Regions from separate parts of the Paenibacillus sp. M-152 genome, predicted to be linked through region 2. Evidence: predicted binding sites of a transcription regulator. Region 2 holds the regulator's gene; each other region holds the start of a gene.
The links. Region 2 encodes Rex, which represses fermentation and respiration genes when NADH is low (regulators of the CRP and FNR family bind a similar motif). Its sites were predicted from a motif close to TTGTGAAATATTTCACAA; they were not measured.

Region 1: a site for Rex is predicted at 3,827-3,844, ahead of EGM68_RS21840 (cytochrome ubiquinol oxidase subunit I). Genes of this name have one in related genera too.
Region 3: a site for Rex is predicted at 3,376-3,393, ahead of EGM68_RS23770 (formate/nitrite transporter family protein). Genes of this name have one in related genera too.
Region 4: a site for Rex is predicted at 2,805-2,822, ahead of EGM68_RS04665 (DoxX family membrane protein). Genes of this name have one in related genera too.

The regions. Positions count from the first base shown of each region.
Region 1 covers NZ_CP034141.1:4,967,011-4,973,020, reverse strand. Annotated here, with positions in the region: gene EGM68_RS21850 (cache domain-containing sensor histidine kinase) at 77-1,867, shown strand; gene EGM68_RS21845 (response regulator transcription factor) at 1,860-3,509, shown strand; gene EGM68_RS21840 (cytochrome ubiquinol oxidase subunit I) at 3,912-5,318, shown strand; gene cydB (cytochrome d ubiquinol oxidase subunit II) at 5,305-6,010, shown strand, end outside.
Region 2 covers NZ_CP034141.1:3,407,987-3,413,996, forward strand. Annotated here, with positions in the region: gene EGM68_RS14815 (cell wall elongation regulator TseB-like domain-containing protein) at 1-494, opposite strand, end outside; gene EGM68_RS14820 (amidohydrolase) at 532-1,833, opposite strand; gene EGM68_RS14825 (redox-sensing transcriptional repressor Rex) at 1,820-2,473, opposite strand; gene dinG (ATP-dependent DNA helicase DinG) at 2,501-5,383, opposite strand; gene EGM68_RS14835 (tetratricopeptide repeat protein) at 5,541-6,010, opposite strand, start outside.
Region 3 covers NZ_CP034141.1:5,424,036-5,430,045, forward strand. Annotated here, with positions in the region: gene EGM68_RS23765 (molybdopterin-containing oxidoreductase family protein) at 1-2,099, opposite strand, end outside; gene EGM68_RS23770 (formate/nitrite transporter family protein) at 2,456-3,301, opposite strand; gene EGM68_RS23775 (FAD-dependent oxidoreductase) at 3,686-5,047, opposite strand; gene EGM68_RS23780 (glutathione peroxidase) at 5,440-5,916, opposite strand.
Region 4 covers NZ_CP034141.1:1,016,376-1,022,385, reverse strand. Annotated here, with positions in the region: gene EGM68_RS04680 (inorganic phosphate transporter) at 1-766, opposite strand, end outside; gene EGM68_RS04675 (DUF47 domain-containing protein) at 781-1,395, opposite strand; gene EGM68_RS04670 (DUF3048 domain-containing protein) at 1,584-2,678, opposite strand; gene EGM68_RS04665 (DoxX family membrane protein) at 2,929-3,447, shown strand; gene EGM68_RS04655 (hypothetical protein) at 3,710-4,633, shown strand; gene EGM68_RS04650 (dioxygenase family protein) at 4,706-5,497, opposite strand; gene EGM68_RS04645 (alpha/beta hydrolase) at 5,590-6,010, opposite strand, start outside.

The DNA of each region.
Region 1 (6,010 bases), 1.6 Mb from region 2:
CAAGAAAATATGGATATAAATGTTGTGAAGCTTTAAACTGAAAACATGTAAGCGCTTATTTCGCGGGAGGGATGGCATGTATCGTGGAGTCCGGCATCTGATGAATAATATGCGTATGCGGAATAAGCTGCTCTTCTCCTACGTACTGATTGTCATGATCCCAGTGCTGGTGGTGGGCGGCTGCGTTACTTTTTATTTGCGAGAGCAGGCACTGGACAGTGCGATTGCCCAGACGGTAAATAATGTGGAAAAGATTAAGAGCCAGACAGCAAATTTACTACGTGTGCCAACAGATATTTCAAATGGGCTGATGTTCGATAAAAGGCTAAAGGAGATGGCGAACCGTCGTTATCCCGGCATGGTGGAGCTCATGAATGCGTACCATCAATACAAGGATTTTAATGAGTACACCCAACAATATAGAGAGGTTGCTACTATCCGGTTCTATTCGTACAATCCGACGTTGGTCAACAATCTGGAGTTTATTCCTGTGGACTCTAACATTGAGCGGCAGCCATGGTTCCAGGAGGCTTTGAAGGGGACGGCGATTAACTGGATTTACATTCAGGATAAGGAGGATAACCCGGTTAACCGCCTCAGCCTGGTACGACAAATTCCTTTTCCCGAATACAATTCCAAGGGAGTTCTGATGATTGCACTGAGTCAGACCGAGTTGAATCATATGCTAAGCAAGGAGCCCTTTGAAACATTGATTGCGGATCGTAACGGGATTGTGGTCGCAGCTACCCATCCACAGTCGGTAGGTCAGACGTTGACCGATTTACATTTAGGCTTTGATGTCCAGCGTGCAGGTAAGGGGATATATGAAGCAAAAATCAACGGAACGCCCTCGAACATTATTGTGGATGAGCTGCTGCCAACCTCAAGTGTGAGCGGATTGACAATTATTTCGGTGTTTTCTACGGAACATATTGTGCAGGGGGCGAACCGGGTCAGCCTGATTGGTGCATTATGTGTACTAGCGGTACTCATCATGGCGCTGATTCTGATTACCATCATTTCCTGGCTTATTACCAAACGGCTCCAGCGGTTGAGCTATGAGCTGGGTCAAGTAGCTGCGGGTGATTTTCATGTAGTATCCAGTGTGGAGGGAAGGGACGAGATCGGTGATTTATCGCGCCGTTTCAACTACATGGTAAGTAGTATCCGCCAGCTTATGGCACAGGTCTATGAGACGAGTGAGCATAACAATAAGCTTGAATTGGCACAAAAGGATATCAAGCTAAAAATGATGGCAAGCCAAATTAATCCGCATTTTCTGTTTAACGCGTTAGAATCCATTCGAATGAAAGCACATTTGAATGGGGAAGCGGAGATTGCAACGACGGTCCGTTTGCTTGGCAGGCTGATGCGCAGGAATCTGGAGATTGGCAGTGGTAAAACAACCGTATTACAGGAACTGGATATGGTGCGATCCTATTTGCAAATTCAGCAGTTCAGGTTTGGGAATCGTTTGGTCTATGAAGTGAATTTGGAAGAAAGCGCGAAGGACATGTCGATTCCTCCCTTAATCATACAACCGCTAGTGGAAAATGCAGTTATTCATGGCCTAGAAAATAAGGAAGAGCCAGTTACCGTGAAGGTAGATATCACAATAGAACAAAGAGAACTGCACATTAAAGTGGCTGATGATGGAATTGGCATGAAGGAAGAGCAACTGACCCGTCTGTTGGCTCGGATCACGGGTACGGAGGAGCCGGAAGGGAGCAGTATTGGTCTGCGTAATGTTCATCAACGTCTGACATTGATGTATGGTGAACGTTATGGTCTGCATATTGAAAGCGCATTACAGGTAGGAACAACCGTATACTTTTCCATACCAAGGGAGGAAGCGTCGAATGTATAAAGCGATGATTGTAGATGATGAGCCTGCGATTCGTGAAGGACTGTCTTCCATTATTGACTGGGGGGATTGTGGCTTTCGCATCGTCGATACGGCAGAGAACGGACGCGAGGCTCTGGAAAAGTTCGGAGAGCATCGACCGGAACTGGTCATTGTAGATATTCGTATGCCTGGGATGAGTGGATTGGAGGTTATACAAAGCATACGCCAAATGAATGGGGAGCCGTTTCACTTTCTCATTTTAAGCGGATATGCAGACTTTAATTATGCTAGGCAAGCCATGGGATTCGGGGTGGATGGTTATCTGTTGAAGCCGGTTGATGAGGAAGAAATGACGTTAGAGCTGAAACGAGTACGACAAAGCATTGAGAATGAAAAGGGAGATGGAAAGTGGGGGAGTCCATCTCCGCATGAGCGCGATTGGATTGAAGCGCTGTTGTTTCCGGTTCATGCAGAGCACACTCGGGATGCTGTGGAACCCAGCCATCGTGCATCCAAGCAAGCTGATCACCAAAGCGGCGCTGGAAAGCACGGACAACAGCCAGCGTTACCAGCATTGGACTGGAGTAGCTATCAGGTGATTTTGCTAGATTTGCGTATACCTGACTGGGATCGGCAAGCCCGGCAGTTGGCAGCAAAGCAGCGGCTAGCGGAATTGTGTCGTGATCAGGATAGAGGCATTGTGTTTGAGGCTGGAATATATACGGGCCTACTGCTTCCTGCCATGTTAAAAACGGAGCAAGATGCTGTTCAGTTGCTGGCTGCATGGCGACAGGAACTAAAGCCTTGGGTAAATGAAATCTATGGGGCTGCTGGCGCTCCGGTAGACATTCTTAGCGATATCCCCAGATCTTTTGAGCAGGCGTTACGATTATTGGAGCGTACGTTTTTGTTCCGAGCAGAAAGAGTCATGCTTCCCGAAGACTTACATGAATGGGAGACAGTCCATGCTGAAATGGATGAAGCGTCTGACAGGGCCTCGGATGACCCCATGCGTTATGCAGAAAAGCTGTACTATGCGCTGGATATGGCTAATGGTAAAGCGGCGACCCGTGTCATTAAGGACATGGAAATCCAATTTCCACAGATTTATCGTACAGAATCTGCAATCAAGGCGGCATTCGCTCAGACATTCACACTGGCACTGAACAAGTATGCAGCTGGACAAGAACACAGCCGGACCGTGCTGGAGGAGCACTCTAACCTGATTACCAATGTATATGCCTATTCAACATTGGGCGAGCTGGTGGATCACTCGCTCGAACATGTGTTGCAGTGGATTGGCCAGACTGATACGGGTGGCAAGGAGATCATCATGAAGCAAATGATTGACTTTATACATGGTCATTATGATGAAAATTTGCGACTGGAGTTACTGGCAGATATGTTCAATTACAATAGTGGGTATTTGGGCAAACTGTTCAAAAGTCATACAGGCGAGGCCTTTAATGCCTACCTGGATAAGGTAAGGATTGAGCGAGCAAGGGAATTGCTTGCACAGGGGATTAAGGTACACCAAGTGGCGGGCCGCGTGGGGTATGCGAATGCAGATTATTTTCATAGTAAATTTAAAAAGTATGTTGGAATGTCACCTTCCTCTTACCGTAATCAGGTCCAAAAGAACGGAGGAACAGATGGCTGTTGATCGATTCCCTAGGTTTAACGTTATGAAGTCTCTCTTGCAGATGTCGGAGGTATCTCCTCCGAATGAAGAGAGGCTCTTTTTATATATATTGAAAAAGACAGATCAATAGAAAATGTCACATTGATTATGGAATTTAGGGCATTTCCGTAGAAAAGCCATCGTTATGACACAACTTTGACACGATGTTCACATTTTTGATTCAATTTCATTTAAATTTATTCTATATAATGGGGATAATCTGAAGCCCGGTTATGGCAACCATGGCAAGTTAGCTGAGTGGGTCATTTCCTAAAAAAGTGACGGTTTCATATGTAAGAGTGTGAATATAATCACAAATACAAAAGACTTCAGATCACAAACATTAAATCATTGTTAAGGGAAGTACAGGGGAGGAGCAGCATCATGGACGTATTGGATTTGGCACGGTTGCAGTTTGCAACCACTACGATTCTTCATTTTGTTTATGTGCCGATCTCCATTGGATTGTCATTGTTGGTGGCAATTATGGAGACTATGTATGTTATCAAGAAAAAAGACTTGTACAAAAAAATGGCTCAATTCTGGGGGACATTTCTGCTGATTAACTTTGCGCTAGGGGTAGTCACCGGGATTTTGCAGGAGTTCCAGTTCGGAATGAATTGGTCGGACTTTTCCCGTTTTGTCGGTGATGTATTTGGTACACCGCTAGCCATTGAAGCATTGCTCGCATTTTTCCTGGAATCGACCTTTATCGGTCTATGGGTATTCGGCTGGGAAAGATTATCCAAAACTGTCCATTTAATTTGCATGTGGCTAGTAGCGATCGGTACGATGCTCTCGGCTTTGTGGATTTTGGCTGCCAATTCATTCATGCAACGTCCCGTAGGATATGGGGTTGTAAATGGTCGGGCAGAAATGCAGGATTTTGCTGCTTTGTTAACGAACGAGCAGCTTTTGTGGGAGTATCCTCACACCATTTTTGCTGCCATTGCAACCGGTGCTTTCCTCGTAGCAGGGATTAGTGCTTGGAAGCTGATGCATAAAAAGAATATGGACTTTTTTAAACCTTCTTTTAAATTGAGCATTATTGTTGCATTAATCTGTGCCATTGCTATTCCTTTGTTTGGTCATGGACAGGCTCAATATTTGATCAAAACACAGCCCATGAAGATGGCAGCCAGTGAAGCTCTGTGGGGAGACAGCGGCGATCCGGCGCCTTGGACGGTTATTGCAAATATTGATCCTGATAAGCAGGAAAATACCTTTGAGATTAAGGTTCCGTTTGCACTGAGCTTTCTGTCGTATAGCAAGTTTTCTGGCTCTGTGCCTGGTATGAAGGAACTTCAAGCACAGTATGAAAAGACCTACGGTCCAGGTGATTATATTCCGCCTGTCCGTACGACCTTCTGGAGCTTCCGCATTATGATTGCGGCAGGATGTGCCATGATTGCACTTGCTCTGTACGGAGCTTACCTGAGTTTTCGACAAAAATTGGAGGGCTCACATCGTTGGTTCTTCCGCCTTATGCTGTGGGGGATATCGCTCCCGTTCATTGGGAATACAGCAGGCTGGATCATGACAGAAATGGGACGTCAGCCGTGGACTGTGTTTGGCTTGCTTCAAACGAAAGATTCTGTTTCACCTACCGTTGTAGCAGGAGAAGTGCTGTTCTCCCTGATTGCATTTACGACGCTGTATCTCATTTTAACGGGTGTACTGGCATTCCTGTTTGCTCGCACCGCTCGTAAAGGCCCAGATATTGAGCCGCATCAGCATACAGTCATTCATGATCCATTTGCTCAAGGAGGTGACAGCATTGTCGTTAAATGATTTATGGTTCTTATTGATCGCAGTGTTGTTTACAGGCTTCTTTTTTCTAGAGGGCTTTGATTTTGGCGTGGGGATGGCAACAGGATTAGTGCCGCGTAATGACCAACAAAAACGTTTGATGATCAATACGATTGGTCCATTCTGGGATGCCAACGAAGTGTGGCTGATTACAGCAGCAGGTGCGATGTTTGCCGCTTTTCCGCATTTTTATGCAACGATGTTCAGCGGATATTATCTGGTATTTGTGTTTATTTTGCTAGGTTTGATCTTGCGAGGAGTCTCCTTTGAGTTCCGTGGCAAGGCCGAAGGAAAAGGGTGGACAGGAACGTGGGATACTTGCATTCTGATTGGCAGCTTCCTGCCGCCGATGCTGTTTGGTATGGCCTTTGCGGCTTTGGTGAAAGGTGTACCTATTCAGCAAAACATGGATTTGAAAGCCGGATTTTTGGATGTGTTCAATGGATACACCGTATGGATTGGACTGACAGTGGTCGGAATGTGCCTCATGCACGGGCTGACGTTCATTTCTCTGCGGACGATTGGTGAAGTCAGAGATCGTGCTCGTGTGATCGCGTCCAAATTTCTTCCGGTTTTGGGAATTCTACTTGCTGGTATGGTGGTATGGACTTATTTTGCAACGGATTTATTTGCACGTCGCGGTCCCTTTATGTATGTTGCGGTAGCGGTGGGAA
Region 2 (6,010 bases):
GTCGATGCTCCATCTGAGAAACGGTAAAAGGTATAGTTATGATGGCTTTCATCATCGTAAAACAGTTGCCATACATATTCGCCATTGAACACACTCGGTTGGAGCCTTACAATTTTTGCATTTGGAAGTTGCTGCTGAATTATCGCTGTCATTTTTTGCTCGTCGACTCCGTTTTTCATCAGCTCGGTATGAACACCGCTTGGATCTGCGATAGGTACGTTAGGTTGTCCTTCCATTTTTTGAAAAGGAACCCACACCATTATATTTTCATTCTGTGCGTTTTTTCCTTGAACCACCCAATAAATCTGATCCCACACAGACTTCCAAGTCTGAGTCGTGCTAACCAGACCACCTGATTGCTTGGCCTTAATGATAGCGGCATTTTTCTCAGCCACCTGGTCTTGAGTAACATAGGAATAATACCAGAAAATGCTGACCAGGATCAGTATTACGGCCAAAATGGCGACCGCTATCCATTTCTTCTTATTTTTCAAACCTGTGCTTCCTCTCTAAGGGGATGTGACACCTGAATTAGCGCGACAGCAGCCCTTCAAAGGCGGCTTGTGCCTCATGTTTGATACGTTCCTCGTCCATCGTCAGGCATTCGCCGTTTTTCACAACCTGACGACCGTCTACCCACACATGAGCCACGTCTTTGGCACTTGCAGAGTATACGGCATGGGAAATAAGATCTGTACGCGGCAAGAAGTGGGCCTGATTCAGATCTAGCGCGATAAAGTCAGCCTTGTTGCCTGCTGCCAGCGCTCCTACTTCTTTTAAACCAATCGACTTTGCACCATACTCTGTTGCCAGACGCAGTGCTTCATTTGCAGGAACTGCTGTTGGGTCGCCAGATACTCCCTTGTGAATGAGTGCCGCCAGACGCATTTCCTCGAACATATCCAGGTTATTATTGCTGGCAGGACCGTCTGTTCCAAGAGAAACAGTAACTCCTGCACGCAGCAATTCAGGCACTCTAGCTACACCACTTGCCAGCTTCAAGTTGCTGCCTGGATTATGTGAAACCGCCACACCTCGTTCCGCTAATAAAGCTATCTCTTCGTCGTTCAAGTGTACGCCGTGGGCAACAAGTGAAGGGCGGGAGAAAAAGCCAAGCTTATCTAAGTGTGCAACTGGACGCAAACCGTAGTCGCGTACGTTTTGCTCAACTTCGGCTATGGTCTCGGACATGTGCGTATGCAATGGTAAATCGAGATCATGTGCTGCTTGAACAAATTTCTCAATAAACGCTGGCGGGCATGTGTATGGGGCATGCGGAGACATCATCGTTGTGATACGTCCGTCTGCTTTTCCATGCCAGTTACGGGCAAAAGTCACGGCCTCAGCCAGCTTGATCCGCTGTTCTTCTTCTGAACAGAGTCCAATGGCTCCACGCATCAAACTTGCACGGATGCCCGACTCTTCAGCTACACGTGCCACCTCATCCATATGATCGTACATATCCAGGAAAGTTGTGGTTCCACCTTTCAGCATTTCCAGCACTGACAAGGATGTTCCCCAGTACACATCCGTAGATGTAAACTTGGCTTCCATAGGCCACATTTTTTCCTGAAGCCACACTTGAAGTGCCAAGTCATCTCCATACCCTCGCAGCAGAGACATCGCCGCATGACCATGAGTATTAATCAGACCAGGCAAAAACAATAACCCGTTACCGTCGATTGCTTCTGTCTCTTCCTCACCCGCAGGCAGAGTCTCGCCAATGTAAGTAATACGGCTATCCTCCACAATCATAAAACCATGGATTACCCCAGCTTCAGGTCCATTCACGGCAAAAGAACCGTTTTTAATCATCCATTTATTCACTGTCATATTGTGCTTCTTCCTTTCCGTCCTCCAGATAATAAGCGAGGCTAAGCAAATCAGTTGTAAAGTCTGTGGCATGTATCCGAATGTTAGCCGGTGCCTTGAGAATGATAGGTGCAAAGTTTAAAATCGCTCCAATTCCACTCTCAATGAGCCTATCAGCTACGTGTTGTGCCTCAAAATCAGGTACAGTAATAATCCCGATTCGAATATTTTTTTCTTTCACAGTCGCTTCCAATTCATCCATCGGCTGAACGACTAAGGTATTGATTCTGGTCCCAACCTTATCCGGGAACGCATCAAATACCGCCACAATCTTCATATTGTCTTTTAAATAAGCGTTATAGTTTGATAGGGCTTGACCCAGATTACCCGCTCCGACCAATACTACATTAATTTGCTGGTCGATTTTCAGGATATGGCGTATTTTCTCAATTAGATAAGAAACATCATAACCGATGCCCTTCCGACCAAAATCGCCAAAATAGGCAAGATCTTTACGAATTTGGGCCGGATTCAAATCTAACCTCTGTCCCAGCTCTTGAGAAGAGACCGTAGCCACCTCCCGTTTGTGCAGTGCATTCAGATAACGTAAATATACGGGTAATCTCCGTACGACAGCCTCTGAAATTTTATCTGATTTCATACTTGCTCCCCCTAATTGTAACGGACTTTAGGTGTCCGTCCGTTGTGCCTCTGTCTCCGGGGCGGATTGGAGCCATTCGGCGATGCGGGGCACCATTTGCTCCGATGGCATATGCTCCATTTTTGGTCCCGGTAACGAGTACAAAAAGTGCTTTCCATAATAGGATTCGATCACACGCGTATCGTAAACGATAACGACTCCGTGGTCACTCGCTGTACGTACCAATCGCCCAAATCCCTGTTTGAAGCGAATAACTGCTTGTGGTACAGACAGCTTCATAAATGGATTCTTCTTCTGCTGCTGGAGCAGCTCGCTTTTTGCCTCCAGTAACGGGTGATTGGGCGGTTGAAACGGCAAGCGAACGATAGCCAGACAAGTCAAAGCCTTCCCTGGAATATCGACGCCTTCCCAGAAGCTGCTCGTTCCCAGCAATACAGAAGCCTTGGCTTCCTGAAAACGACGGGTTAGCTTGCTCCGACTCCCACTGTCTACACCTTGTCCTAACACGGTAATATCGCTGGATGCTAACGCCTCTTTAAGTGGCTCATACACTTGCCGGAGCATCCGATAGGAAGTAAACAGAACAAGCATTCTCCCCCGCGTCGCCTGGGCAGTCGCTCCTAGAGAGCTAACGAGCATCTCTACAAAATGTGCATCCCCTACACTGCCCTTCACACTCGGAAAGTCTCGCGGAATGACCAGCAACACCTGATCCCTGTAATTAAAAGGTGATGGGAGCTGTGACGTCATTAATCGTCCTTGATCCGCTGCCTCCTGCAAGCCGAGTTGATCGGTCATGTACTGAAACGACTTATCTACCGATAAAGTAGCAGATGTCAGAATAATACTTCTTTTTTTGTCAAAAAACATTTCTTTCAACTGGCGGCTCACATCGACGGGCACTGCATAAAATTGCAATGATTTACTACGGAATTGCCCACTCGCTTCGAGCCAATATACGGTTGTTTCATCATCGAGTCGTATAAAGAAGCGCAAATTTTCCCTAATCCCCGCCAAATCCTTAAGCAGACCCGTGATATCTGTAATGAGACTATCCGCCGCATAATCGTCGTGTTCTTCCTTGACATCCAGCATCAGCTTGTCGCCCTTGCGCAAAATTTCACCCATCGTTACATAAAGCTGATTTTCCAACGCCGCCGCTTGATCCCACTTTGCAGGCTTGGCCGACGGTTTGAGACGCGAAGAAAATTGCCCCGTTTCACCCGGTGTGGCATCAGACCGCTCTGGCAACATACCAAACAGCTTATCGCTTAGCAGGTCCCAAGTTTCCTTAACCTCTAACACGAGTGGGTACAGCTGATCAATGGTCGAGGCCCATTCCGTCGACTTCTCATGTCCCGACTTTGCCAACTGCTGACGTAACGAAGGCAATTGTCCGTTCTTACTGTCCTTGAACAATCGAGTCAGCGTATGCACGAGTGTGAAATATTTCATATGCATGCCTAAGTGCTTACCGGCTACTTCCTCTAGATGATGTGCTTCATCAATTACCAGATGTTCATAGCTGGGCAATAGCTGGTGACTTGCTTTGACGTCGGTGAACAGCTTGGAGTGATTCGTTATAACCACATCCGCTGTTCCTGCTTCATGACGTGCACGATGATAGTAGCATTTGCGGAACCATGGGCAAGAACGACCAAGACAGGACTCGGAATCACTAGCTACTGTTTCCCAAAAATCCCCTCCACGGTTGCTCAGGTTCAGTTCCTCATCATCACCGGTTTCTGTCAGAGTCAGCCAGACAATCATTTGAGCCGCTGTAATCAAGTCTTCCTTTGGTGTCGCGAAGTCTCTTCTGTTTATTTTATGTTCAAACTTACGCAGACACAAATAATGCCCCCGACCCTTAAAAATGGCAGCCCGGAACGGGAACGGAATCACTTTTGTCAGCATCGGAATATCACGCTCTCGCAATTGCTCCTGCAGATTAATGGTATGCGTGCTTACTGTGACCCTCTGCCCATATTTTACACTGTGATACAGTGACGGAAGCAAATAGCCTAGGGACTTCCCTGTTCCTGTACCCGCCTCGATCAACAAATGCTTATCTTGACTCAGGGCTTGATTTACACCCTCAATCATTTGTGTTTGCGCCTCGCGCTCCTCATATTGGCTCAAGGATGAACGCAAATTGTCCCGCACATCATCCATATACTCCTCAAAGGAAACGCCTGAGAGTGGATTCGGATCATCTTCTCTACGTGGAGTAGCCAATTCGGTCCAATCTTCCACTTTAAGCGCAAGCTGACGAAAAAACTGATGTTTCTCCAAATCCTGAATAGGGTCTAGCTCTTTCTCTTCTCGTATGCCGTCAAGAAACCAACCCAGGTCACTGTCTTCCTCTGCGAACAAATCGCTGAGCCGCTGTATCGTTATCAGAGGTAATGCCTGAAGCTCACCCAGACACTTTAAAAACACCTCAGCCGTAGCCAACGCGTCGCTGTCTGCTTGATGAGGGCGGTCATGCGCCAGCCCAAACTCTGAGGAAACAAAACCCAACTGATAAGAAGATAACGATGGAAACATAATTTTCAGAAAATCCATCGTATCCAAAATTCTACCGCTAAAGGGTAAATATCCACACCGGTCCAAAGCGCTTTGCAAAAAATTGAAATCAAACGCCACGTTATGACCGACAAGCACGACATCGTCCAGCATAGGCACGAGCTCCATCATCATTTCTTCGAGTGCAGGTGCATCCTTGACGTCATCATCTGTAATTCCGGTCAATCCGCTGATAAAAGGTGGAATAGATCTGCCAGGGTTTACATAAGAGCCGTAAACACGGGAAATGCTGTTATCATGATCTATAATTGCAAGTCCGACTTGAATGATGTCATCCGCGGACTGGGTGCCTGTCGTTTCAAAATCCAATACCGCAAATTTCATTCGAGCTTAATCCTTTCTTATGACACATACAAAAATAATAACTCTGTATAATAGCATAGCAGAAGATTGTCTGTTTGGAAATTAAGACAGCCAAAAAAGACGATGCACACACCGCCTAAGGAGGTGAGCATGCATCGTCTTACTCGGTGTCTGACAACTACATCCAAGTCAACAAGGAACTGTCGTAGCGAAGCTTTTCGGCACCGGACAAACAGGCTTGCATATTGTGCAGTGGCTCGGGCAGCGTTGGATCGAACTGATGCGCGAGAGCAAAATATTTTTGCGCCTCTTTTACGTCTGCCTGCTTTGCCATCAAACAGCCTAGCGCATTATAGATGACCGCTTTTAGCCCTGACTGTTCAGTCAGGTGTAACACCTTTTGAAACTGGCTTATAGCCTCTGCTGGATCATCCAGTTGAAAATGCGCCATTCCCATATAGATGCGACTCTGCCAGCTGTCCGGAAAATGCTCCAGCACCTGCTCAAATTGCTGGATTGCCTCCGGGTACATAAGTAATCGATAATACCCCTGCCCCCGGTTAAATGCCGGTAGCTCCTTTTCAGGCAGCTCAGCGTCAGACATGTCGGCCTCTGCGGAAAAGCCGGCTGCACGCAGGCAAACCATTT
Region 3 (6,010 bases), 2.0 Mb from region 2:
AAAGTAGCCCCCTGCCCCATATCCGACAGCCGGTCAGAGGTTAACGCATTGGCACGCTGTCTGCGTCCTTTGCCTTTCCACCATAATCCTTGGCTAATCACCGTGCCGGGCAGCATCAGATCGGTGACCTTGGCTTTCAATTCATACATTCCCCTGTCATTCCAGACGGTAACCGGATCACCATCTGCGATGTCTCTTGCCTGAGCATCCTCCGGGTGGATTTGCAGCAAAGGCTCCCGCTCCAATCGCTGATGCTTGGGCAAATTAGCAAATGTAGAATTCAAAAAATTATGGTTTGGCGGTGAAACAAACATCAATGGAAAACGGTCATCCGCTTGCGGCCGATGCTCTCCGTCATACCCTTCGATCAGTGGTACATAGGAGGGCAATGCAGGCAGACCTGCTTGTTTCATTTTTTCCGAATACAACTCAATCTTGCCTGAAGGCGTAGTTAGACGCTCCAAATAAGTAGCCTTTGGCGTCATATCAAGCTTTACAAAAGGCGACTTTTTTAAGGCATCCAAGGTTACACCATTGAGATAAGGGTTCGTTGGATTATCAAGCGCGCCTGCGATCATATCCTCTTCACTTTCTGTAAAGGCAGCTTCATCAAAGCCCATTGCCTGTCCGAGCAGGCTAAATAGCTCATAATTGCTTTTGCTTTCCCCAAGCGGATCAATGACGGGCTTCTGCATCTGGATATAGTGGTGCCAGTACGATTTGTATAAGTCTGTTCCTTCAAAAGAAGACGCAGCAGGCAGCACAATATCTGCATAGCAGGCCGTATCGGTAAGGAATAGGTCATGAACAACCGTAAACAGATCCTCTCGTTCAAATCCCTCCGTCACCCGTTCCGAATCGGGTGCTACAACTACCGGGTTACTACAATATACAAATAACGCCTTAATCGGTTGTTCCTTCTGTAGCAGCGCCTCTCCAATCCGGTTCATGTTGATCACCCGGGCATCCGGGTTCTGTCGCAGATCAGGACGCTCCAGATGGGCGCTGTTAATCTTGGCATAAGCACCATTGGAGCGCGAAGCTCCCCCGCCGTGTTTCAACCATTGTCCAGTGAGTGCAGGCAAGCATGTAACTGCACGTACGTTCATACCGCCATTATCATGATGCTGAAGCCCATTTCCGATATTGATATAGGCCGCTCGCGCCTTCCCGTACATTTCCGCCAAACGGATAATATCCTCTTCCGGCACGCCGGTGATCCGCGACACCCGTTCTGGTGTATAATTCTTAACATGCTCGCGCAGTTCCTCGTGACCTACGGTATAGCGACGTAAAAATTCGTCGTCTGTCAGCCCCTGATCAAACAGCACATGCATAACCCCCAGCGCAAGCGCCGTATCCGTTCCCGGATATAAGGGAATGAACCAATCCGCCCATTGCGCCGTCCGGTTGCGATGAACATCAATAACGACCACCTTAGCACCTTTTTTACGTGCTTTCTCAGCCAATACGACCTGATGCATGTTGGTGCTGATGACGTTTCCGCCCCATACAATAATGAGCTCTGCATCCTCTGTGTCCTCCGGGCTTGTGCCGCCCTTAAATCCCATAACGGATGCCCAGCCTTCATTCCCAGCCACACTGCAAATCGTCTGATCCAGTTGGCTTGAACCCAGCGCATTGAAAAAGCGACGATCCATTCCATCCACACTCAATACACCCATATTGCCATAGAAGCTGTAGGGGAGAATGGATTCCGGTCCATCCGTACGTATCAGCTCCTTGAACCGACCTGTAATGGTATCGACCGCCTCCTCCCAGCTAATTCGTTCAAACTTCCCTTCCCCTTTGGCGCCTACACGCTTCAACGGATAAAGCACCCGATCCGGATCATATACTCGCTCGGTCATATTCCGTACTTTGTTGCATATAGCCCCTTTGGTAATGGGATGATCCGGATTACCAGTCACCTTGACTATCTTTCCATTTTCCTTGTGAAGCAGGAGCCCACACGTATCCGGGCAATCCAACGGGCATACGGCCGGAAAAATACCGTTCTGCTGCTCCGTCATCCGCTGTCCTCTGTGTAAGTTGTGTTGAAGTGTGGCCTCAAGAGGCGCGCTATTGCGATGATCCATGGTGTTAATGCTCCTTTCCGTTACCGTTTCCAAAAATTACACTGTTCTTATCATATCTACAGCTTTGGCCTATGGCAAGAGAAGGATTTTACCACACAGCATCTCTCCAAAATATATAAAAATCCGCCTGCTGTTTAGAGCAAAACGGATTTTAAAAATCATAATTATTTTTTTATCATCCTGTTTCATCATTACATACCCAGGGTAAAAGAGATCAAGGCATTATGGACGAGAGCACACTCATCCTCCATGCCAAATCATGGACCACTCCCAAAAAAATCCGCCATGACAGGTTTCGTTCCCCCGGGCCCGTCATGGCGGATTTGCTTTGTTCATTGCTTCATAAAGTAACGTGATTATGCATGATCACTCAACGGATTGGATGCAACGGAAGGAGTAATTTGAGATTCATTCACGGAATGTGTGTTGGTTTGAGTTTTTTTCAGATAGGCCAGCCAGTAGGCTCCAGCCACAAACAGACTGCCTCCTACCAAATTCCCCAACCAGACCGGAATGAAATTCATAACATACGCTGCCCACGAAAAATGACCTGCAAAAATAGCCGCCGGAATGAGAAACATATTGGCTACAACGTGCTGAAATCCGATAGCAACAAAGGCCATGGTCGGGAACCAAATTCCCATAATTTTGCCGCCGATGGAGTCTGTGCTATAAGCCATCCATACAGCCAGTGCTACGAGCCAGTTACATCCTATACCTGATATAAAAGACTGCAAAAAGCTTTCATGCAGCTTATGCCCTGCCATATCCACCACTTTATCCAGGTAAGGACCCGTTTCGGTCAAGCCCAGAACATGCCCGAAGAAAAATGCAACAAATAATGCACCTGCAAAATTACTGAGCGTAATAATCGCCAAATTACGAAGCATGGCTCCTGTCTTAATTCGTCCTGCCCATCTCGCCAAAGGCACTGCCATCATATTACCGGTCAGCAATTCCCCACCAGCGATCAAAACTAACACCAGACCTACAGGGAACACCGCAGCTCCAATAAAGGTAGCAATGCTTCCCCATTCTTTAGGTGCACTTGCAATAACGCGTATATCCAGCAAAAACCCGAGTGCAATAAATGCACCTGCCAAAAATCCCAATACTACCGCCACAGTCCACGGGTTGTTCGCCTTGGCCACTCCTGTTTCCACCGTCTTTTCGGCAATTTGCCCCGGTTTATAGCTTGCCATCTGCCCCCGCTCCTTTAATATCTTTTAAACAAAATATTCTTCTTTTATATTTTATTTAAAATCAGTGATTTTGTTTGTGAAAAAAATCACTTTCTAAAGTATAAAAAACAGCCCTTGGATAAAGGACTGTTTTTCTATTTTATTACATCTACTGCGCTACTACGCGCTTTACATTTAATTGTATTCTTCCTTTTCAACAGCTCTCAAGAACCAAAGAACCCCGCCCAAACCGACGGCTGCAACAACTACAAGAAAAAGGATATAAAACAAATCCATTATAAAGTCTCCCCCTAATCCTTATGCTCTCTATATTGTACTATAAGGATTCATCCGTACGCTTCAGATTGTTGACAAACTTATGAACAATGTCACAGACAAATCGAATTATACAGTAACTGGGTTCCGTTCGGATATTGTAGGCAATGCTTGCAAACCTGCCGCGTTCAGGAAATTCCAAGGCTTGTTATAGTGCGGCTGGAAGAAGAAATCGACAAAAGCCAACTGGTCAATGATCATATGATTTTGAATGGCTACAGACAGCGTGTTAATGGATTGCGTCAAATCGACCTTCGACATAATTTGTGCCCCAACAATTCTCCGTGTCTCCTGCTCATATACAACCTTCAGCAATACCTTTTCAGAGGTTGGCATAAACTCAGGACGGTAGCTATCCTCAATGGTTACAGCTTCTACAGTCATCCCCTCGTCGGTTGCTGCGGCTTCTGTCATTCCTGTTCCCGCAATATTATCTTCGTAAATTTTGATACCTGAGGTTCCTTGTGTTCCCATGTAGGCAATGGTCGGCTGTACCAGATTGCGTGCCACCAGCGTCCCCATTCGAACCGCATTCGTCGCCAATGGGATATAAGCTGTTTTGCCAGTCGGATTATAACGAATTGCACAACTGTCGCCTGCTGCAAACACATCCGGGCAGCTACTTTGCATATAATTGTCCACAATGATCGCACCGTTAGGCAACATATCTACCTGACCTTTGAGCAGATCCGTTTGAGGTCGGAAACCGATACAGAGTATAACAAGCTCTGTTTCATACTCTCCTTTGGAGGTCACGACCTTACTTACTTTACCGTTAGTCCCCTCAAAACGACTTACTGTCTCGCCAAGTACCAGCTTAATGCCATGTTCTCTCAGGGAATTCTCAATCCGGTCTGTATACTCATGGTCTAAATACTTATTCAATATACGATCAGCACTGTCGATCAGCGTTACGTTCTTACCGTTCATTTGAAAAGCTTCTACCAGTTCAACACCAATGTATCCAGCTCCGACGACTGTAATGTTCTGTACGTGCTGGGCTTTCTCAATGATTTCATTCGAATGATTATAGTTTTTGCAGAGCAAAATATGATCAAGTTCAATGCCTTCCAGCTTCGGAATAATTGGCCACGATCCAGTAGTCACAATCAATTTATCAAATGTGTCCGTAAATTCCTCACCTGTTTGGAGATTACGTGCATGCAGCGTTTTGCCGGCTGTATCCACACTCGTTACCTCATGAAGCATCTTGGTCACTACACCCATATCAGCCAGTTGATCTGGGGACGAATAAAACAATCCGTGCGGATCTTTGACGACACCACCTACGTACAGTGCAATACCACAAGATAAAAATGAAATATTGTCATTACGCTCATAAACCGTAATTTCGGCATCTGGATAACATTTAGCTGTGTTGACTATGGCTGCTGTACCTGCGTGTGTACATCCGATAACTGCTACTTTCATGTTGAATTCCTCCTTGGTGTGTGGGCATAAAATGTATAATAATTGTGAATACTTTCACTTAGGTAACTCGTTACTTCTTGTGATTTATTTCACTTCATGCGCTTATTATAGTGTGATATTTTTCACATTACAATAGCTTTTTATGATATTCACAGTTTGTCCACATTTAAAAAGGTAAGGATGTCTGAGATCAGCCGTTTGCTGAAATCTTTTTTTGCTCCATTCAGTTTTCCCTGTCTGCCCCCTGATTATGCCCTTGGAACAGACTTTCCACACGATGCGTCAATTCTTAGGTAAATGCTCATTTAGAGAATAAAAAAAGGTCTGTTTCCCCTGAGACAGGCAGAAATCAGACCTTGTTTATACATATACTTTGGAATTACACGAAGCTATTATAACAACTGCTCAATGGCAGCTTTCATCGCTTCCGGTGACTCCTTAGGCTCAAAACGCCCCACAGGCACACCTTCACGATTCACAATGAATTTCGTAAAATTCCACTGAATTGTACCATCTTCCTGTTCTCCAGGCTGCTGCTTCTTCAAATATTCAAACAGAGCTGCTGTATCCGGTCCGTTCACATCCACTTTGGCGAATACCGGGAAATTAACCCCGTAATTCAATTGGCAAAATTCAGCCGCTTCCTCGCTGCTGCCCGGCTCCTGACCGCCAAATTGGTTGCAAGGGAAGCCTAAAACAACGAGTCCCCGATCCTTATATTCGTCATAAAGCTTCTGCAAATCCCCATATTGCGGGGTAAGTCCGCACTTACTGGCGGTATTCGCAATAACCAGCACTTTACCTGTGTAAGTTTCCAGAGAAACCTCCTGATTGGCTGGTGTTACGGCATTATATGAATAGACAGACATACAGCATCCTCCTTCATGTCGCTTGGTTTAGGTTCTTAACCTATTTTACCCAAAACGTGACGGACATGCCAATATCCACAGACCCTTTACCGCT
Region 4 (6,010 bases), 2.4 Mb from region 2:
ATCCATTGATTGGCTCAATTTTAAAAATCTTGGTTCCCATCGTTTTGATGATCTTCCAACCACCAATAGACGTACCCAGTGCCATAGCGGTTGCAGCTGAAATTTTCACCCACATGGGTACTTCCAAATGGTCTTGATAACCTGCGGAGACGAGTGCGAATGTGATAATCCCCATCGCCTTCTGAGCATCATTCGTACCATGCGTAAACGACTGGATAGCTGCCGTAATGACCTGCATGGTGCGGAAACCTTTGTTCACTGTATGCGGACTACGATAAGCAAAGATGTATTTCAAAATCATCATCACAATGTAACCGACAACAAAAGCAATCAACGGGGAGAAAATAAGCCCCTCAACAATCCCGATGAAGCCGCTCCAATTTAATTTATCCTGTCCCGCACCTACATACACCGCCCCTGCCAACGCACCAATCAATGCATGAGAGGAGGATGAAGGAATACCAAACCACCAGGTTAGAAGATTCCAGATAATCGCAGCGATCAGCGTCGCAATAACGATATCAATACCGTTTGTAAGCTTGGTAGGGTCAGCGACACTTCCACCAATGGTCTTGGCAACTCCGGTAAACAAGATAGCTCCGAGAAAGTTCATAACCGCAGCCATAATAATCGCACGTCGCGGCGTCAATGCACGGGTCGAGACCGAAGTAGCAATCGCGTTCGCCGTATCATGAAATCCATTAATAAAATCAAATGCCAGAGCAAGAAAAATAACAATACCTAGTACCAGTAAACTTGTATCCATGTAAAAGGACTCCCTTACGAGTTACGCATAATGATGGATTCCAGCATATTTGCAACATCCTCGCATGAATCCGTTGTCGTTTCAAGGCGTTCGTACAATTCTTTACGTTTAATCAGTTCAATAGGATCAGTTACAGTTGCAAACAGGTTTTTAATGCAAATACGCAATAATTCATCCCCCTGATTTTCCAAATCATTCAGGCGAATGGTGTATTCACGAATAGCCAACAATTTTTTCTGTGAAAGCAAATGTACAGCCTTCTGAATTTCGTAAGCTGATTGACGCAAAATATCAGCGAACTGCACAATATACTCGTCCGGCTCTGTAATGTTGTACATATAAAAACGAGAGGCTGTCGCTTCAAGACCATCCAGCACATCATCCATGGTCGTTGTCAGTTCCATGATGTCGTCGCGTTCCAGCGGCGTAATGAAGGTCTTGTTCAACTCAGTAATAATCGTGTGTGTGTAATCATCACACTTATTTTCATACTTCTTCATCTCATTGGTAAACAAAGTCACATCTTGAAAATTTGAAGTATGTTGGGCAAAATAATCGGCTGCTTGCACGATCGTATCTGCCATATTTTCCAACGTCTCGAAGAATATATCCTTTTTCTTCAATCTCATAACGATTACCCCTTTACGAAAATATCCGCAACCTGTTTCGACTGCAATAGACAACCTTTGCTATCTTATCACACTCATCAATGTTTTTGTAATGTTTGTAAAAGCAAATTTCTAGATATACGTATACAATGCCCGACATAGAGGGTCATTATCCGACAATTTTTTCCTAAATAGGTGTATTACGTTTTCTAATTCGCTTCAAACGTTACATGTTCCGTTAGTGAAGTATCTGCAGGTACTACATGTATATAGGATGTACCTGGTGTTAACGGGATTTCAACCCCATTTTTCATAAACCGAATCGCATCGCCAGATGTATGCTGCCATTCAGCACGTATTAACTGTCCTTGTTGAAACACCATGGCCTCTCCGCTACCGTCCAGTTCAACGCTTAGTCTGCCTACATCATCCAGCGTTCGATGCCTCGTGCTCATCACAATAACATTAGCCGCTGAGAGCTGTTGGTTATTATTTTGATCCAGATGTGACTTTTCGTTCACAAAACGCTTATATCGTTGATCGGCTCGATCATAGGTATAAGATACGCGATAGCTTTTTAGCAAAAACCGGATGTGCACAGATGCGGCACTCTCGTCCACCATAACTGGAGTTTCGCCGGTTTTGAGATAAGGATACACTGGAACTTCCGTCTGCTTGGTATATCCTTTGCTTTCGCTTCCTTTACGTAGCCTGCTCACATCTGTGTATAAATTATGTGGTGGACGACGATCTTTACTTCGCCAAAAATAAGCCCCTCCATTTGAAATCTCATCCAGATGCTCCTTCCGCTGCTGCTGTAAAATCGCATAGGCATCTGTACTTCCCCCTGCATGTATCGGCAACGCACCATAGGTTTCGCCTAGTTCAATCAAATACGGCCGAATACTGCGGACCGGACCGATCTTCACATCTCCACCATGACTTTGGAAAAAAGCTACCAAACGGGTAATTCCGCCTTCTGCAAGAACCTCATATACCATGTCTGCCTCGCTAAGCCCTGCCTGTGGACGCGCAGCCGGGGCATTGTTAATCATGACAGCCAGTGGCCGCTCTATAACAGGCTGCTCCACCGGAAGCCCGGTAAGCGGAGCTGTAAATGCCGGAACAGATGGCTCCTTAGGCGGTTCAAGCACCTTCTTCTCTGTTTCTTGCTGGTTCGGTTGGGGAACGGATTCAGATTCACCCGTATTGGACAAAGCAGAACAAGATATCATTGTCATGCATAACAGAGCTGAGGCCATCACACGCAACCAATGATTTCGTTGAAACATGGGCCCGGACAAGTTCATCCCTCCACATCGTTATTTTTCTCATTATAAGCTTTATTTCCTGTTTTTGTCTTGATTGAGGCATTACCTCTCTATAGAATACTTATCTAAAGACATTAAAATTTAAAAAATATTTAGAGTTTGTGATTTTTATCACAAATAACTGTAACTGAACCTAATACAATAAAGGTGTAGCAAAGATGATCATCCCAAACAAAATGAAATACAACCCATCATTATAGATTAAGAAAGAGGAGTGATTTGAATGTTTAACAACTGGTTACGTGAGAACAAAGTAGCAATGTGGCTGCTGACTGTAGTACGGGTTTATCTAGGTTATGAATGGATGACCCACGGACTTGAGAAGCTGACTGGCGGATTCGATGCAGGTGGATTTATTTCGGGGGCCATTGCTAAAACAGGCGGAGATCACCCCGCTGTACAAGGCTGGTGGGGATCGTTCCTTGAAGCCTTTGCCCTGCCGAATGTCGGTTTGTTCAACGTCCTGATCCCATTGGGTGAGTTCTTGGTCGGGGTTGGCCTGCTGCTTGGTACATTGACTACACTGGCTACTTTGATGGCTATGGTTATGAACTTCTCGTTCCTGTTCTCGGGAACAGTAAGCACCAATGCAATCTACCTGCTGGTTGAAATCTTCCTTATCGTTGCTGGTGCAAATGCCGGAAGAATCGGCTTTGACCGTTGGGTACTGCCCTTCCTGCGTGGACTGTTTGGTAAAAATAAAGACACTTATCAAACGGACCCCAATCGAAAAATAGCTTAACTACCCAAAAAACAACCGTTATCCTCTGGAAATGGTTGTTTTTTTGTTCAGCCATGCTGCTTCTCTTTAATGTGTGGCTATGCTGCACCCTCCTCTATTTAAATGAACAAAGGAGTCCTCAAGTCCATCCTGACTTGGAGACTCCTTTTTCGGGTTCATCTTTCCCCCGAACGTTTACAAGTTGGATACAACATGGAATGTTCACGATACATTTACCCTGTACACTACAGTTACATCAAAGAACCTAATGGAGGGTTATATCATGAAAAAAATCACCAAAGCCTATCTCATGCTCGCAGCAGTAACTTTCACAGTACAGACGATCGGATTGGGATCTACGACATCAGCCAAAGCAGCGACATCTACTACAATATCTCAAGCAGAAGTTGTACAACATATTTCCAAAACCTTCGAGCAGCTACTTCGCCAACCAGGTAAGCTACCTCAGGCATTCACTTATTTGCAAAAACATATCCAATCCATTCCTGCCTCTCAAGCTACCATCCTAGTGCTACATTTGGAAAATGCACAGAAACAGCAATTGGATTCATATGCACAGACCTTATATCCGACCTCTGTTCAAACTAAGATTAATCAAGTCTATAAACCCGGTGATTCGTTCACTAATGTAATCAGTCGGACAAACGATGCAAAACTGAAAAAATTACTCACTCAATCCAGAGATGCCGGCTACAAACTTGAAACCGCAGAAGGCATGTTTTACCCAGTCATCAACTATGAAAAATATAAAGTATTCGGAAATGACATTACCGCAGATATCCGCAGCTATATTGACATCATGGCAACGGAATCTGGACAGCCGGCTACCAAGGATGCGGCATTACACATCGGTTATCAACAGTTAGCCGGAAGGGTGCTGGCGCAAGAGTCATTTATAACCCAATATCCACATTCCAATCGTACACAGGCAGTGAAATCATTACATGATCTCTATTTCTTCTATACTTTTTATGGTACGAACAATACACCACTATTCGATGATGACACCGGGAAGATTCGCCCCAATGCCAAAAAAGGATATCAGCTCGTCGTTCAACGCAACAGGGATTCGAAGAGTACCTACATTCAAAAGCTGAAGGCATTTATGACACTATTGGATCAAAATGGAGATAAGCGAACTCCGCAGGTATCCGCCTGGCTAAAAAAGAACGTGCCTGCTAATTAATCACAGAAGAACACACCAAAAGAACTTCCAACCCCACACACCATGTGGTTTCGGAAGTTCTTTTTCTTACATTTACAGATCATTTTCTTGACCAAAAGCCCAACAATTGAGGCTCAATGAGCCAAGGACATACGACTGAAAAAGCTTACGCGCGGAGCGATCATGATCGGCAGCCCCCATCACGTAAAACAAAGGCGAAAAGTGCTCTATTCCATACGAAGGAACCGCCTGCTTGGCATATGGAGCCTTCTTGTCATATTGGAACAGATGACGCAAATTCCAGTCTTGAAGCTGCTGTGCGATCCAGTCATCATATTGAACGGCCCAATCGGCTGGCTCACTCGTCTGCTTGAGTGTCCGCAAGTTGTGGACCAAGCCTCCACTACCGAGGATCAAAATCCCTTGTTCACGCAGTGGCGCCAGCATCCGTCCAATCTCATATTGCTCCTGAGGATCGCGCCGTGAATCAATGGATAAGGGTACGACCGGTATGTCCGCATCAGGATATATATGCCGCAAAACCACCCATGCTCCATGATCCAGTCCCCGGTTCCGAACCGGCTGGTGGAACAGGTTATGCTGACTGAACAGATGCCCTATCTCCTCATACAGCTTTGGATCGCCTGGTGCAGGGTAATCAAGTGAGTACATTTCTTCGGGAAAGCCGTAGAAATCGTGCAACGCTGCATGCTGATCATCCGCGCCGATACATTGATCGGGGCTATCCCAATGCGCGGAAAAAATGATGATTCCTTTGGGTCGGGGCAGGCTCGCGCCCAGCTTTGCAAGAAAGCTGGTATATGCGTTATTTTCTACAGCCAGTGTCGGTGAACCATGCGCAACAAAAATTGAGGGTAATGTCATCGCTGCCAACCTCCACACGCCAGTATAGTGTTACTCTTTCATTTTACTCCGGCGGAGGCGCAATTTCCAATACAATCCGTTACACCCTGAAATCAGATCATCCAGTGCTGCCAATCCCGTTGAATATTTTCCTGTTCATCCAGCCATTCCAGTGTGCGGTCAATCAGCTGTTGCCGCTCTTTACCTGACGAGAAAGTGTGATCTCCCTGGAAAATAATCTCCTTATCACAGCGTCCCTCTGGACGCATCCAGAATACCTTTTGAAACAGAAATGCATAATCCACAGGAATGATATCATCCGAGGTGCCATGAATAACAAGCACATCACCGTTAAATTTAACGGCCTCTTGGAACGGTTGGAATTGAGCTAATGACTCAAAATAAGCTGGTGTGAACTTATAGCCCAAGTAGTCTGCATGACCGGTTTTAACAGACTCGTCGTACACGCTTCGCTCCGTAATTTTGACAATGTCGTTGAACGGATAGCCGACAGCTGACCAAAGGACCAGGTTT